DNA from 4 places in the Saccharophagus degradans 2-40 genome. Region 2 is predicted to be linked to each of the others. Evidence: predicted binding sites of a transcription regulator. Region 2 holds the regulator's gene; each other region holds the start of a gene.
The links. The regulator sigma-54, encoded in region 2, starts transcription at its own class of promoters, with help from an activator protein. The targets are predictions, from matches to a motif close to TGGCACANNNNTTGCNNT.
Positions count from the first base shown of each region.

Region 1: flgF (flagellar basal-body rod protein FlgF) is a predicted target of sigma-54. The motif match lies at 802-819, and genes of this name have one in related genera.
Region 3: SDE_RS06440 (PEP-CTERM sorting domain-containing protein) is a predicted target of sigma-54. The motif match lies at 1,075-1,092, and genes of this name have one in related genera.
Region 4: SDE_RS08150 (DUF1415 domain-containing protein) is a predicted target of sigma-54. The motif match lies at 1,173-1,190, and genes of this name have one in related genera.

Region 1 is NC_007912.1:2,810,746-2,812,905, reverse strand. It holds gene SDE_RS11570 (flagellar hook-basal body complex protein) at 1-702, shown strand, start outside; gene flgF (flagellar basal-body rod protein FlgF) at 876-1,625, shown strand; gene flgG (flagellar basal-body rod protein FlgG) at 1,685-2,160, shown strand, end outside.
Region 2 is NC_007912.1:4,053,673-4,055,832, reverse strand. It holds gene SDE_RS16645 (RNA polymerase factor sigma-54) at 138-1,661, opposite strand; gene lptB (LPS export ABC transporter ATP-binding protein) at 1,875-2,160, opposite strand, start outside.
Region 3 is NC_007912.1:1,572,167-1,574,326, reverse strand. It holds gene cydB (cytochrome d ubiquinol oxidase subunit II) at 1-39, shown strand, start outside; gene SDE_RS06440 (PEP-CTERM sorting domain-containing protein) at 337-1,035, opposite strand; gene SDE_RS06435 (rhomboid family intramembrane serine protease) at 1,347-2,096, shown strand.
Region 4 is NC_007912.1:1,999,550-2,001,709, reverse strand. It holds gene SDE_RS08155 (tRNA (adenine(22)-N(1))-methyltransferase) at 1-517, shown strand, start outside; gene SDE_RS08150 (DUF1415 domain-containing protein) at 528-1,079, opposite strand; gene SDE_RS08145 (FKBP-type peptidyl-prolyl cis-trans isomerase) at 1,300-1,923, shown strand; gene ylqF (ribosome biogenesis GTPase YlqF) at 2,051-2,160, opposite strand, start outside.

The DNA of each region.
Region 1 (2,160 bases), 1.2 Mb from region 2:
TGGGTAATGTACGCACGTATTGATGATGCCGATGTGGGCGACCCCGATACAACTTTGCCACCGCCTGCTAATACGCAGCCTACACTGGCAAGTTACGATGTGTATTTTAACGAGGATGGTTCGCTCAATACTTTATTAACTTCCGATATGCTTATCTCAAACTGGACGCCAGTGGATGCAGATGGCAACCCTAATGGTGCCTTGGGGCCTCAGAATATTTTGGCTGGCGGTACTCAAACTGTTGTTGAGCCACCTACAAGCTCAAACTTCGTGATCTCGCTTGAGGGTACCACGCAGTTTGGCTCAGAGTTTTCTGTAAACGATATTAGCCAAAACGGGTTTTCTACTGGCCGCTTATCGGGGCTAAATATTGCCGATAACGGGACGATCTTTGCCCGTTTTACCAACGGCCAATCGTTAAGGTTGGGGCAAGTTGTGCTAGCAGACTTTTCTAATCAGCAGGGTTTGCAGCCAACCGGTAATACCATGTGGGCAGAAACATTTGAGTCAGGTTCACCGAATGTGGGTACTCCAGGTAGTGCGGCATTAGGTGCGGTACAAGCAGGAGCGTTAGAAGAATCTAATGTAGACCTCTCTGAACAGCTGGTTAACCTTATTATTGCGCAGCGCAATTTCCAAGCCAGCGCAAAAACCATCGAAACGGCCGATGCCGTAACCCAAACAATTATTAACTTAAGATAATTCAATCTATAGTTTTTAATCGCTAATCACTAGTAACTTCACTAGTGATTAGCGGCTACTCATTAGCAATTACTCCCTTCCTTTTTCAATTCAAAATATTGGCATCCATCTTGCTCTATTACTACTAGATCGCTAGTAGTTCGTAAATTTGACGTTTTTCCAACGGAGCAAATATGGATAAGGCCTTATACATCGCCATGACCGGAGCAAAGCACAACATGCTTGCTCAAACTGCTCATGCCAACAATTTGGCTAACGTAAACACTACTGGGTTTAAAGCAGATTTCGCGCAAGCGCGTAGCATGCCTATTTATTACGGTGAAGGTGAACCCACACGCGCTTACGCATTAACAGAAAACCCAGGTACAAATTTTTCGCAAGGCGCGCTGGTAGAAACAGGGCGTGAGCTGGATATTGCCGTAGAGCGAGAAGGGTTCATAGCCGTGCAAGCACCAGATGGCACCGAGGCATTCACCCGCGCTGGGTCTTTACACATTGATAGTGTAGGTATTTTGCGTACCGGCAATGGCTTGCCGGTGTTAGGCAATGGTGGGCCAATAGCCTTACCGCCAGCAGAAAAAATAGAAATGGCAGCCGATGGCACCATTACGCTAATTCCCCTTGGTGAAGGTAAAGAAGCCACAGTACAAGCCGACAGGGTCAAACTTGTTAACCCTGATGTGAATACGTTAACCAAATCTGAAGATGGGTTGTTACGCGCACTTGAAAACGACGGTGAAGTGCAAGCCGACGGTACAGTTCGTATTGTTTCTGGCTTTTTAGAAGCGAGTAACGTGAATGCCGTTAATGAACTGGTCAGTATGTTAGAGCTTTCTAGGCAATATGAAATGCAAGTAAAAGTAATGCAAACAATCAAACAGAATTCAGAAAGTTCATCAAAACTATTGCAAATGAATGGGTAGGTAACTTAACCACACTATTCGCTACACACGCAACGCAAGAATTGAACATGAGGTGAGATATGCACGCAGCATTATACGTAAGTAAAACAGGTTTAGCCGCACAAGATACTCGGCTAACAACCATTGCCAATAACCTTGCGAACGCATCCACCGTTGGTTTTAAGCGCGATAGGGCCGTGTTTGAAGATCTTCTCTATCAAATACAACGTCAGCCAGGCGCGCAAACAACTGAAGAAACACAATTGCCGTCTGGTTTGCAGTTGGGCACAGGTGTTCGAGTAGTAGGAACACAAAAACAATTTACTCCCGGTAGTTTACAAGTTACAGGGCAGTCACTTGATGTGGCTATAGATGGTCGAGGCTTTATTCCTGTATTGCAGCCCGACGGTACAGTTTCTTATACACGTGATGGTCAATTTCATTTAGATGGTCAAGGGCAGGTGGTGAATGCTAGCGGCTTGCTTATTCAACCTGCTATTACCATTCCAGATAATGCCGAAACAGTCACCATAGGTACAGATGGTGTAGTAAGTGC
Region 2 (2,160 bases):
TCACTCAGTGCTTGCGCACCGGGCCTGGCCAGGCTTTTGTTTGCAGATTTAAGGCGACTAGGTCGCTCGGCGCGAATTGTAACAGCATTCCCCCTGCCACGTGCAGTGTAAAGGGCGGAGGAATGCTAAAAAAACACTTAAACCAAGCGTTTTCTTTCGTTTGATGGTGGGATATTAAGGGACTCGCGATATTTGGCTATGGTGCGGCGCGCTACCTTAATACCTTGCTCGGCTAAGATGTCGGTTATTTTGGAGTCGCTAAGCGGTTTGCGTGCATTTTCTGCGGCTACCAGCTTTTTGATTATTGCGCGAATGGCAGTGGAAGAGCACTCACCGCCGGAATCCGTTGCAACATGGCTAGAAAAAAAGTACTTCAACTCAAAAATACCTTGCGGAGTGTGCATGTATTTTTGCGTGGTAACACGTGAAATGGTTGATTCGTGCATCTCGACGGTTTCTGCTACATCGTGCAGTACCATTGGGCGCATGGCTTCAGGGCCCTGGTCTAAGAAGCCCTGCTGTTTTTCGACTATACAGGTGGCAACCTTTAAAAGTGTTTCGTTGCGGCTCTGCAGGCTTTTTAGAAACCAGCGCGCCTCTTGCAGGTTATCGCGTAAAAAGGTGTTGTCGGCGCTGGTATCGGCGCGTTTTACCAAGGATGCATAACCCGAGTTAATACGCAGCTTAGGGGCGATTTCAGGGTTGAGTCGCACAGTCCAGCGGTCGTTTTCTTTAGATACAAAAACGTCGGGAATCACATATTCGGTCGAGTCGCTGCCGATGGATTCGCCTGGCCGCGGGTTGAGCCCTTGAATAACGGCAATGGCTGCCTGTAAGTCTTGCTCTTTTACTTTCAGCTTACGCATAAGCTGTTTGAAATCGCGCGCGGCCAGTACATCTAAGTACTGATCAACAATATTCTTGGCTAGTTTTAGCTCGGGGCTGGTTTGATCCAGTTCAAACTGGTTAAGTTGAATAAGCAGACATTCGCGCACGTTTTGACTGGCAACACCGGGTGGGTCAAATTGTTGTACACGGTGCAGTACGGCGAGTACTTCGTCGAGCTCTAGCTCTTCGTCGTGGGCTGCAAGCCCCGAAAATATTTCTTCAGCTGTTTGGCAAAGCATGCCGCTGGGTTCAACGGCATCAATAATGGCCTCTGCGATCTCTTTATCGCGGTCAGACATTGGCGTGAGGTTGAGCTGCCAGCTGAGGTGATCCTGCAGGGATTCGGAATTGCCGCGGCGAGATTCGTAATCGGGGTCGTCTTCATCGTTGCGGGCTAAGCCGGTAGCAGGGCCTGAGGTTTGGTAGATGTCATCCCAGTTGGTGTCTACGGCCAAGTCTTTTGGAATGTCGTCATTCCATTCCAGCTCACCGCTGTTGTCGGTGGTTTCGTAGCTGTCTTCTACTTTTTCCGCTGCGGGTTTTTCTTCTGTCGTGCTCGCAGTTTTCGCTTCAGCGTTATCGTCGCTGCTGGCCTCTACGTCGCCGCCATCAAAGTCATCTTCAGAGGCTTCCAGCATAGGGTTGCTGTCTAGCGCTTCTTGAATTTCGTGTTGCAGGTCAAGGGTCGACAATTGTAGAAGGCGAATGGCCTGCTGCAATTGCGGGGTCATGGTAAGTTGTTGACCAAGCTTTAGCTGTAGGGATTGCTTCATATAATCTGGCCGAACACGGCGGTTAATCGGGCTGGGTGAAAATTAACGTTAACCTAAGTTTAGCCGTCAGCAGGACTACAAGCAATGATTTTCCCTGATTTTATAAGCAAGGTTTATGCCGTTAGGTGATAAGCGAGGGGATTTGTTGCACGAGAGCGAGACGCCCGAGATACGAGCGTTGATTCTAAGAGTGTAGCTCATTGCGGTAAAGAGCTAGAGGGTAAAATGTTGCCCCAAATAAACTTCGCGTACTTTTTTGTTATTAAGTACGGTGGCCGCATCGCCTTCGGCAATAATGTGGCCTTCCGATACTATATAGGCTTTTTCACATATATCCAGCGTTTCGCGCACATTGTGGTCGGTAATAAGTACGCCAATACCGCGTGCTTTAAGGTGGCGGATAATATCTTTGATGTCGCTCACCGATATGGGGTCTACCCCTGCAAAGGGTTCGTCTAGCAGAATAAATGCTGGGTCTGTGGCCAGTGCGCGCGCTATT
Region 3 (2,160 bases), 2.5 Mb from region 2:
GTTTTTCACGGTAAAGCGACTGCCCTTCGTTACCACTAAGTGCAGTCGTGATTACATAATACAGCAGCATAAAAAAGGCCAGCGAATGCTAGCAACAGACTGATGGCAAACCTGACGCAGGTAACTCAGCGAGTAAGTTCTTAGGGTGAAAGATCAAAAATGCTCAATTCAGGGACGAATTGAGCAAGTTATAGGGACATATTCATACGTTTTTTGAGCTTTCACCCTAAGAATTTACGGATCTAGAAGGATTAAGCTCTTCGCAAAAATAACAGAGGGGTTTATAAATAAACTGCGGCCAGCGACTGCTGGCCATTAGCTTAAGCTCATATATTCTTAAATATGTTTTCTAGAAAGAAAAAGCGCCGTTAAGCCCAAAGCAAATAAAAAGAAAGTATTTGGCTCTGGCACATGCGCGACAATGGTTGAGATTGCACCTACAGCATCAATATCTGCCCCAACGCTTGCGCCACTTGTTCCGCCCTCACTCGCCACATCGGTAAGCCTTACAAACGAAAACAAATTGCTCACGCCAAAACCAAAAGCATCTAAATCAATTCCAGAAGTAGAGCCTCCTACGCTGCCTACACTTTCCCAATCCACGCCGTCTGTACTTACATCAACAAGCGTATCTTCCACATCGGGGCCAACCTCAAATATCCATAAATCGTAATCACTGGAATTGCTGCCCGTTAGGTAGTTATCTATAAATTGCAGAACAATGCTGCCACCAGCACCAAGAGACACAAAGCGACAATCTGCAGCATTAGAGCAAGCACCACCTCCAGCATAATCTGGAGTACCCAGCGCTTTAGATGCATCCATATTCGCAGCAGTTAAGCCGCCACTACCTGGGGTGTAACTCACTACAGCATCAGCAAAAGATACCGCACCTGCAGGAAATTCCGCAGAACCCTGTGAATTGCCGTATGGAATAGACCAAGCAGATAAAGAGCAAACGAGAAGAGCGAAAGCTGCAACAACACTCGTATATGTAATTGTGCCATTGTTTTTACTATTTTTTTGCATATCCATTTTTAAAATCTCCTTTTTCTAAATGGGTGGACTTATGTAACAGCAACCTACATACCAAGTTATTTTTTTGCCCATTTTTCATACAGTTAGCATTTTATGGCACCATAGTCATCACACCTAATGTAAAGCATCTCGACGCCTTACTAATCGCTTTAAAAACTGAGACATTTTATTCGATTAAATGGCTTGTTAATTGGCAAGCCCCCCACCACTCGAGTAGTATTCGCCGCAATCAAAACGGTTAACACCTCGATGCCTCTAGGTGAATACACCTGAAAAATTGCGCAAGCCCCGCCCAGCAAGGAAAGATCATGTTCCCCATTCGCGACGACAACCCTCAAATAAATCAACCAATTGCCACTTATACCCTTATTGGGCTTAACGTCGTTGCTTGGTTTGCGCTACAGGGTGCCGGCTTCGGCGACCAGCTTCACACCTCGGTTTGCCAATACGGCTTAATTCCTGCCGATTTATTTGCAGCGAATACAAGAGGCCCTTGTGGCGAAGGTGGATTGGGATGGGCTGGGTTATTTAGCTCTATGTTTATGCACGGCAGTTGGATGCATATACTAGGCAATATGTGGTTTTTATGGATTTTCGGCGGAAATGTCGAAGATTCCATGGGCCCGGTGCGGTTTACTATTTTTTACTTTTTATGCGGCATTGCCGCCGCCGCGGCGCAAATAATTACGAATACCGCATCGCCTATTCCTATGGTGGGGGCGTCTGGGGCAATTGGTGGCGTAATGGGCGCTTATATTGTGCTGTTCCCCAAGGTAAAAGTTCACCTATTGGTTATGTTTATCATCACTTTTCGCGTGCCCGCTGTCGCTATGCTCGGCTACTGGGTTGCAGTACAACTGCTCGGCGGAATTACATCGTTGGGTGCATCTGGGGGCGGAGTGGCATTTTGGGCGCACGTAGGCGGCTTTGCCGCTGGCGCTGCGCTAGTATGGCTTTTTAAAGATGAAGAGCTTTTGCTAAACCATCCATACCACGGCTGGAACCAAACCTATACCGACCCAACGTCGGTATGGGATGACCCGCGCAACCGGCAATAGTGATAGCCAAAGCCAACAGAATTAGACACTACACACCGTAAAAACAAACGTATTTGGACAAACA
Region 4 (2,160 bases), 2.1 Mb from region 2:
ACAAACCCAATATGCACATAGGCAAGATGGCAACTTAAGTATTTGCCTCACCCCTGCCGAGCACATCCGGCTGGCCAAGCAGGCAAAGCAGCTTTTTATTATTGCAGGTGTTGGCGGTGAAACCGTAGCCTCTATCATTCAAAGCATATTACCTGCCATCCAGGCGCTGCCCCCTAGCCCACATCAACAAATAGATATGCTTATAAGCCCCAACAAGCATGTTTTTTCGCTGCGCCGCGCATTACAGGCAATGCCTTTTACACTTATTGAAGAAGAGTTTGTGTCAGATAAAGGCCGCCACCACGAGCATATGTTTTTACGTTATCAACCCGCCGCGCCCACGCCGCCTAGCGAGGTGGGCGATGCGCTATGGCTACCTGCCACACAGGACAAACGCATCTATATTGATAAGCTTATTAAGCACTACGGCGCGTTGAGCCAATATTCGCCTACGGCATTCAACCAGCAGGCTTTAGCCGCTTACCAAGCGCTTAAACACAAGCTGTTTGGCGAATAAAAGCTAGCCATTATCGGCTAAACAAATAGGGAAACAGCGCGCGAGTTTGCTCGGCGCTTAGGCCTTCTACCGTGTCAATATTGCGCTCGGGTATTTCGTCTGGGTTGGGGTAATGCGCCAGTACAGCCTCTAGGCTGGCCTCGCGAATAAGATGCAATAAGGGGTATGGCGAACGGTTAGTCAGGTTTTCCGCGTCGTCTGGATGCGCCCCAGCAAAACAATATTTGGGGTGGAAACTCGCCACTTGGTACACGCCTTCCCATTTATATTTTTGCAGCAGGCCATCTACCCAATCTAAAAAGTTGTTGTACTCATAAAAATCATCAAGGTAGCTGGGCAGTATTAGCAAGGTAGTTTCTACTTCTGGCTTAGTGTCCAACAACTCTAGCTCTGCTTTTAGCTCGTTTATTAGCTGCTCTTCATCCACAGCGCTGCTGACGCTAAACCGCACCTTACCCTCTGCAGTAGGCTTACCCGCAAAGGGGCAAAGGTTTAACCCAATAACCACATTGGCTAGCCATTGCTTTACGCTATTTACTACTGCTTGCGTTGAATCTTCCATCTTTTGCCCTCTAATTTTGGCGCAGATGATACACCCCTCGAACGGTTATTTCCCGCTGCGTTGTACCTAAAACTGGGTATTAACCACTTATTTATTGCCAAATATGTGCGATTTTGCGCCCATTTTGGCATCTGCACAGCAAGCCTTTGCAAGCCGTGGTAGACTGCGCGCCTTTAATTTTGCGAAAGCTTTTCTTTTCATCCGTAAACGAGGTTTTTTCATGTCGGATAACCAATACACCACCGTTGAACAACGTGTAAGCTACGGCATCGGCCGTCAAATGGGCGACCAACTTGCCAGCAACCCTTTCGAAGGCGTTGAACCATCTGCCGTTGCACAGGGTGTAATAGACGCGCTTGAGGGCAAAGAAAGCCCAGTAAGCCCAGAAGATTTAAACGAAGCTTTCCGCGTTATCCGCGAAAAACTTGAAGCCGAAGAAAAAGAGCGCGCAAAAACAATGGGCGCTGAAGGCGAAGCCTTTTTAGCTGAGAACGCCAAAAAAGAAGGCGTAACTGTTACCGAATCTGGCTTGCAGTACGAAATTTTAACCGAAGGCACTGGCGAAAAACCAAAAGCCACTTCAACCGTTAAAACTCACTACCACGGCACCTTAATTGACGGCACTGTGTTTGACAGCTCTGTAGAGCGCGGCCAACCAGCAGAATTCCCCGTTAACGGTGTAATCGCAGGCTGGACCGAAGCCCTACAATTGATGCCAGTAGGCTCTAAATGGCGCTTATCTATCCCTTACCAGCTAGCCTACGGCGAGCGCGGTGCTGGCGGCGCAATTAAGCCTTTCGCAGCACTTGTGTTCGACGTTGAATTGTTGGAAATTGTTGCCTAAGCAATTCTACGTGAACGGTAAGTTCGCGAACACAAAAAAAGGGGAAGCGTTTAGGCGCCTCCCCTTTTTTATTTGCTTAAATACGTTACTACTTTGCGAACTACAGCTTTACAAACCTATCAAGCAATTACTCTCTTTTTCTATAGCTTACCAAAGGTTCTTCTAGGCTGAACCGCCCCAATTTACCTGCGCGCAGCTCGCGTACAAACAATTCGCCAATACGGGTTAAGTCGGGCA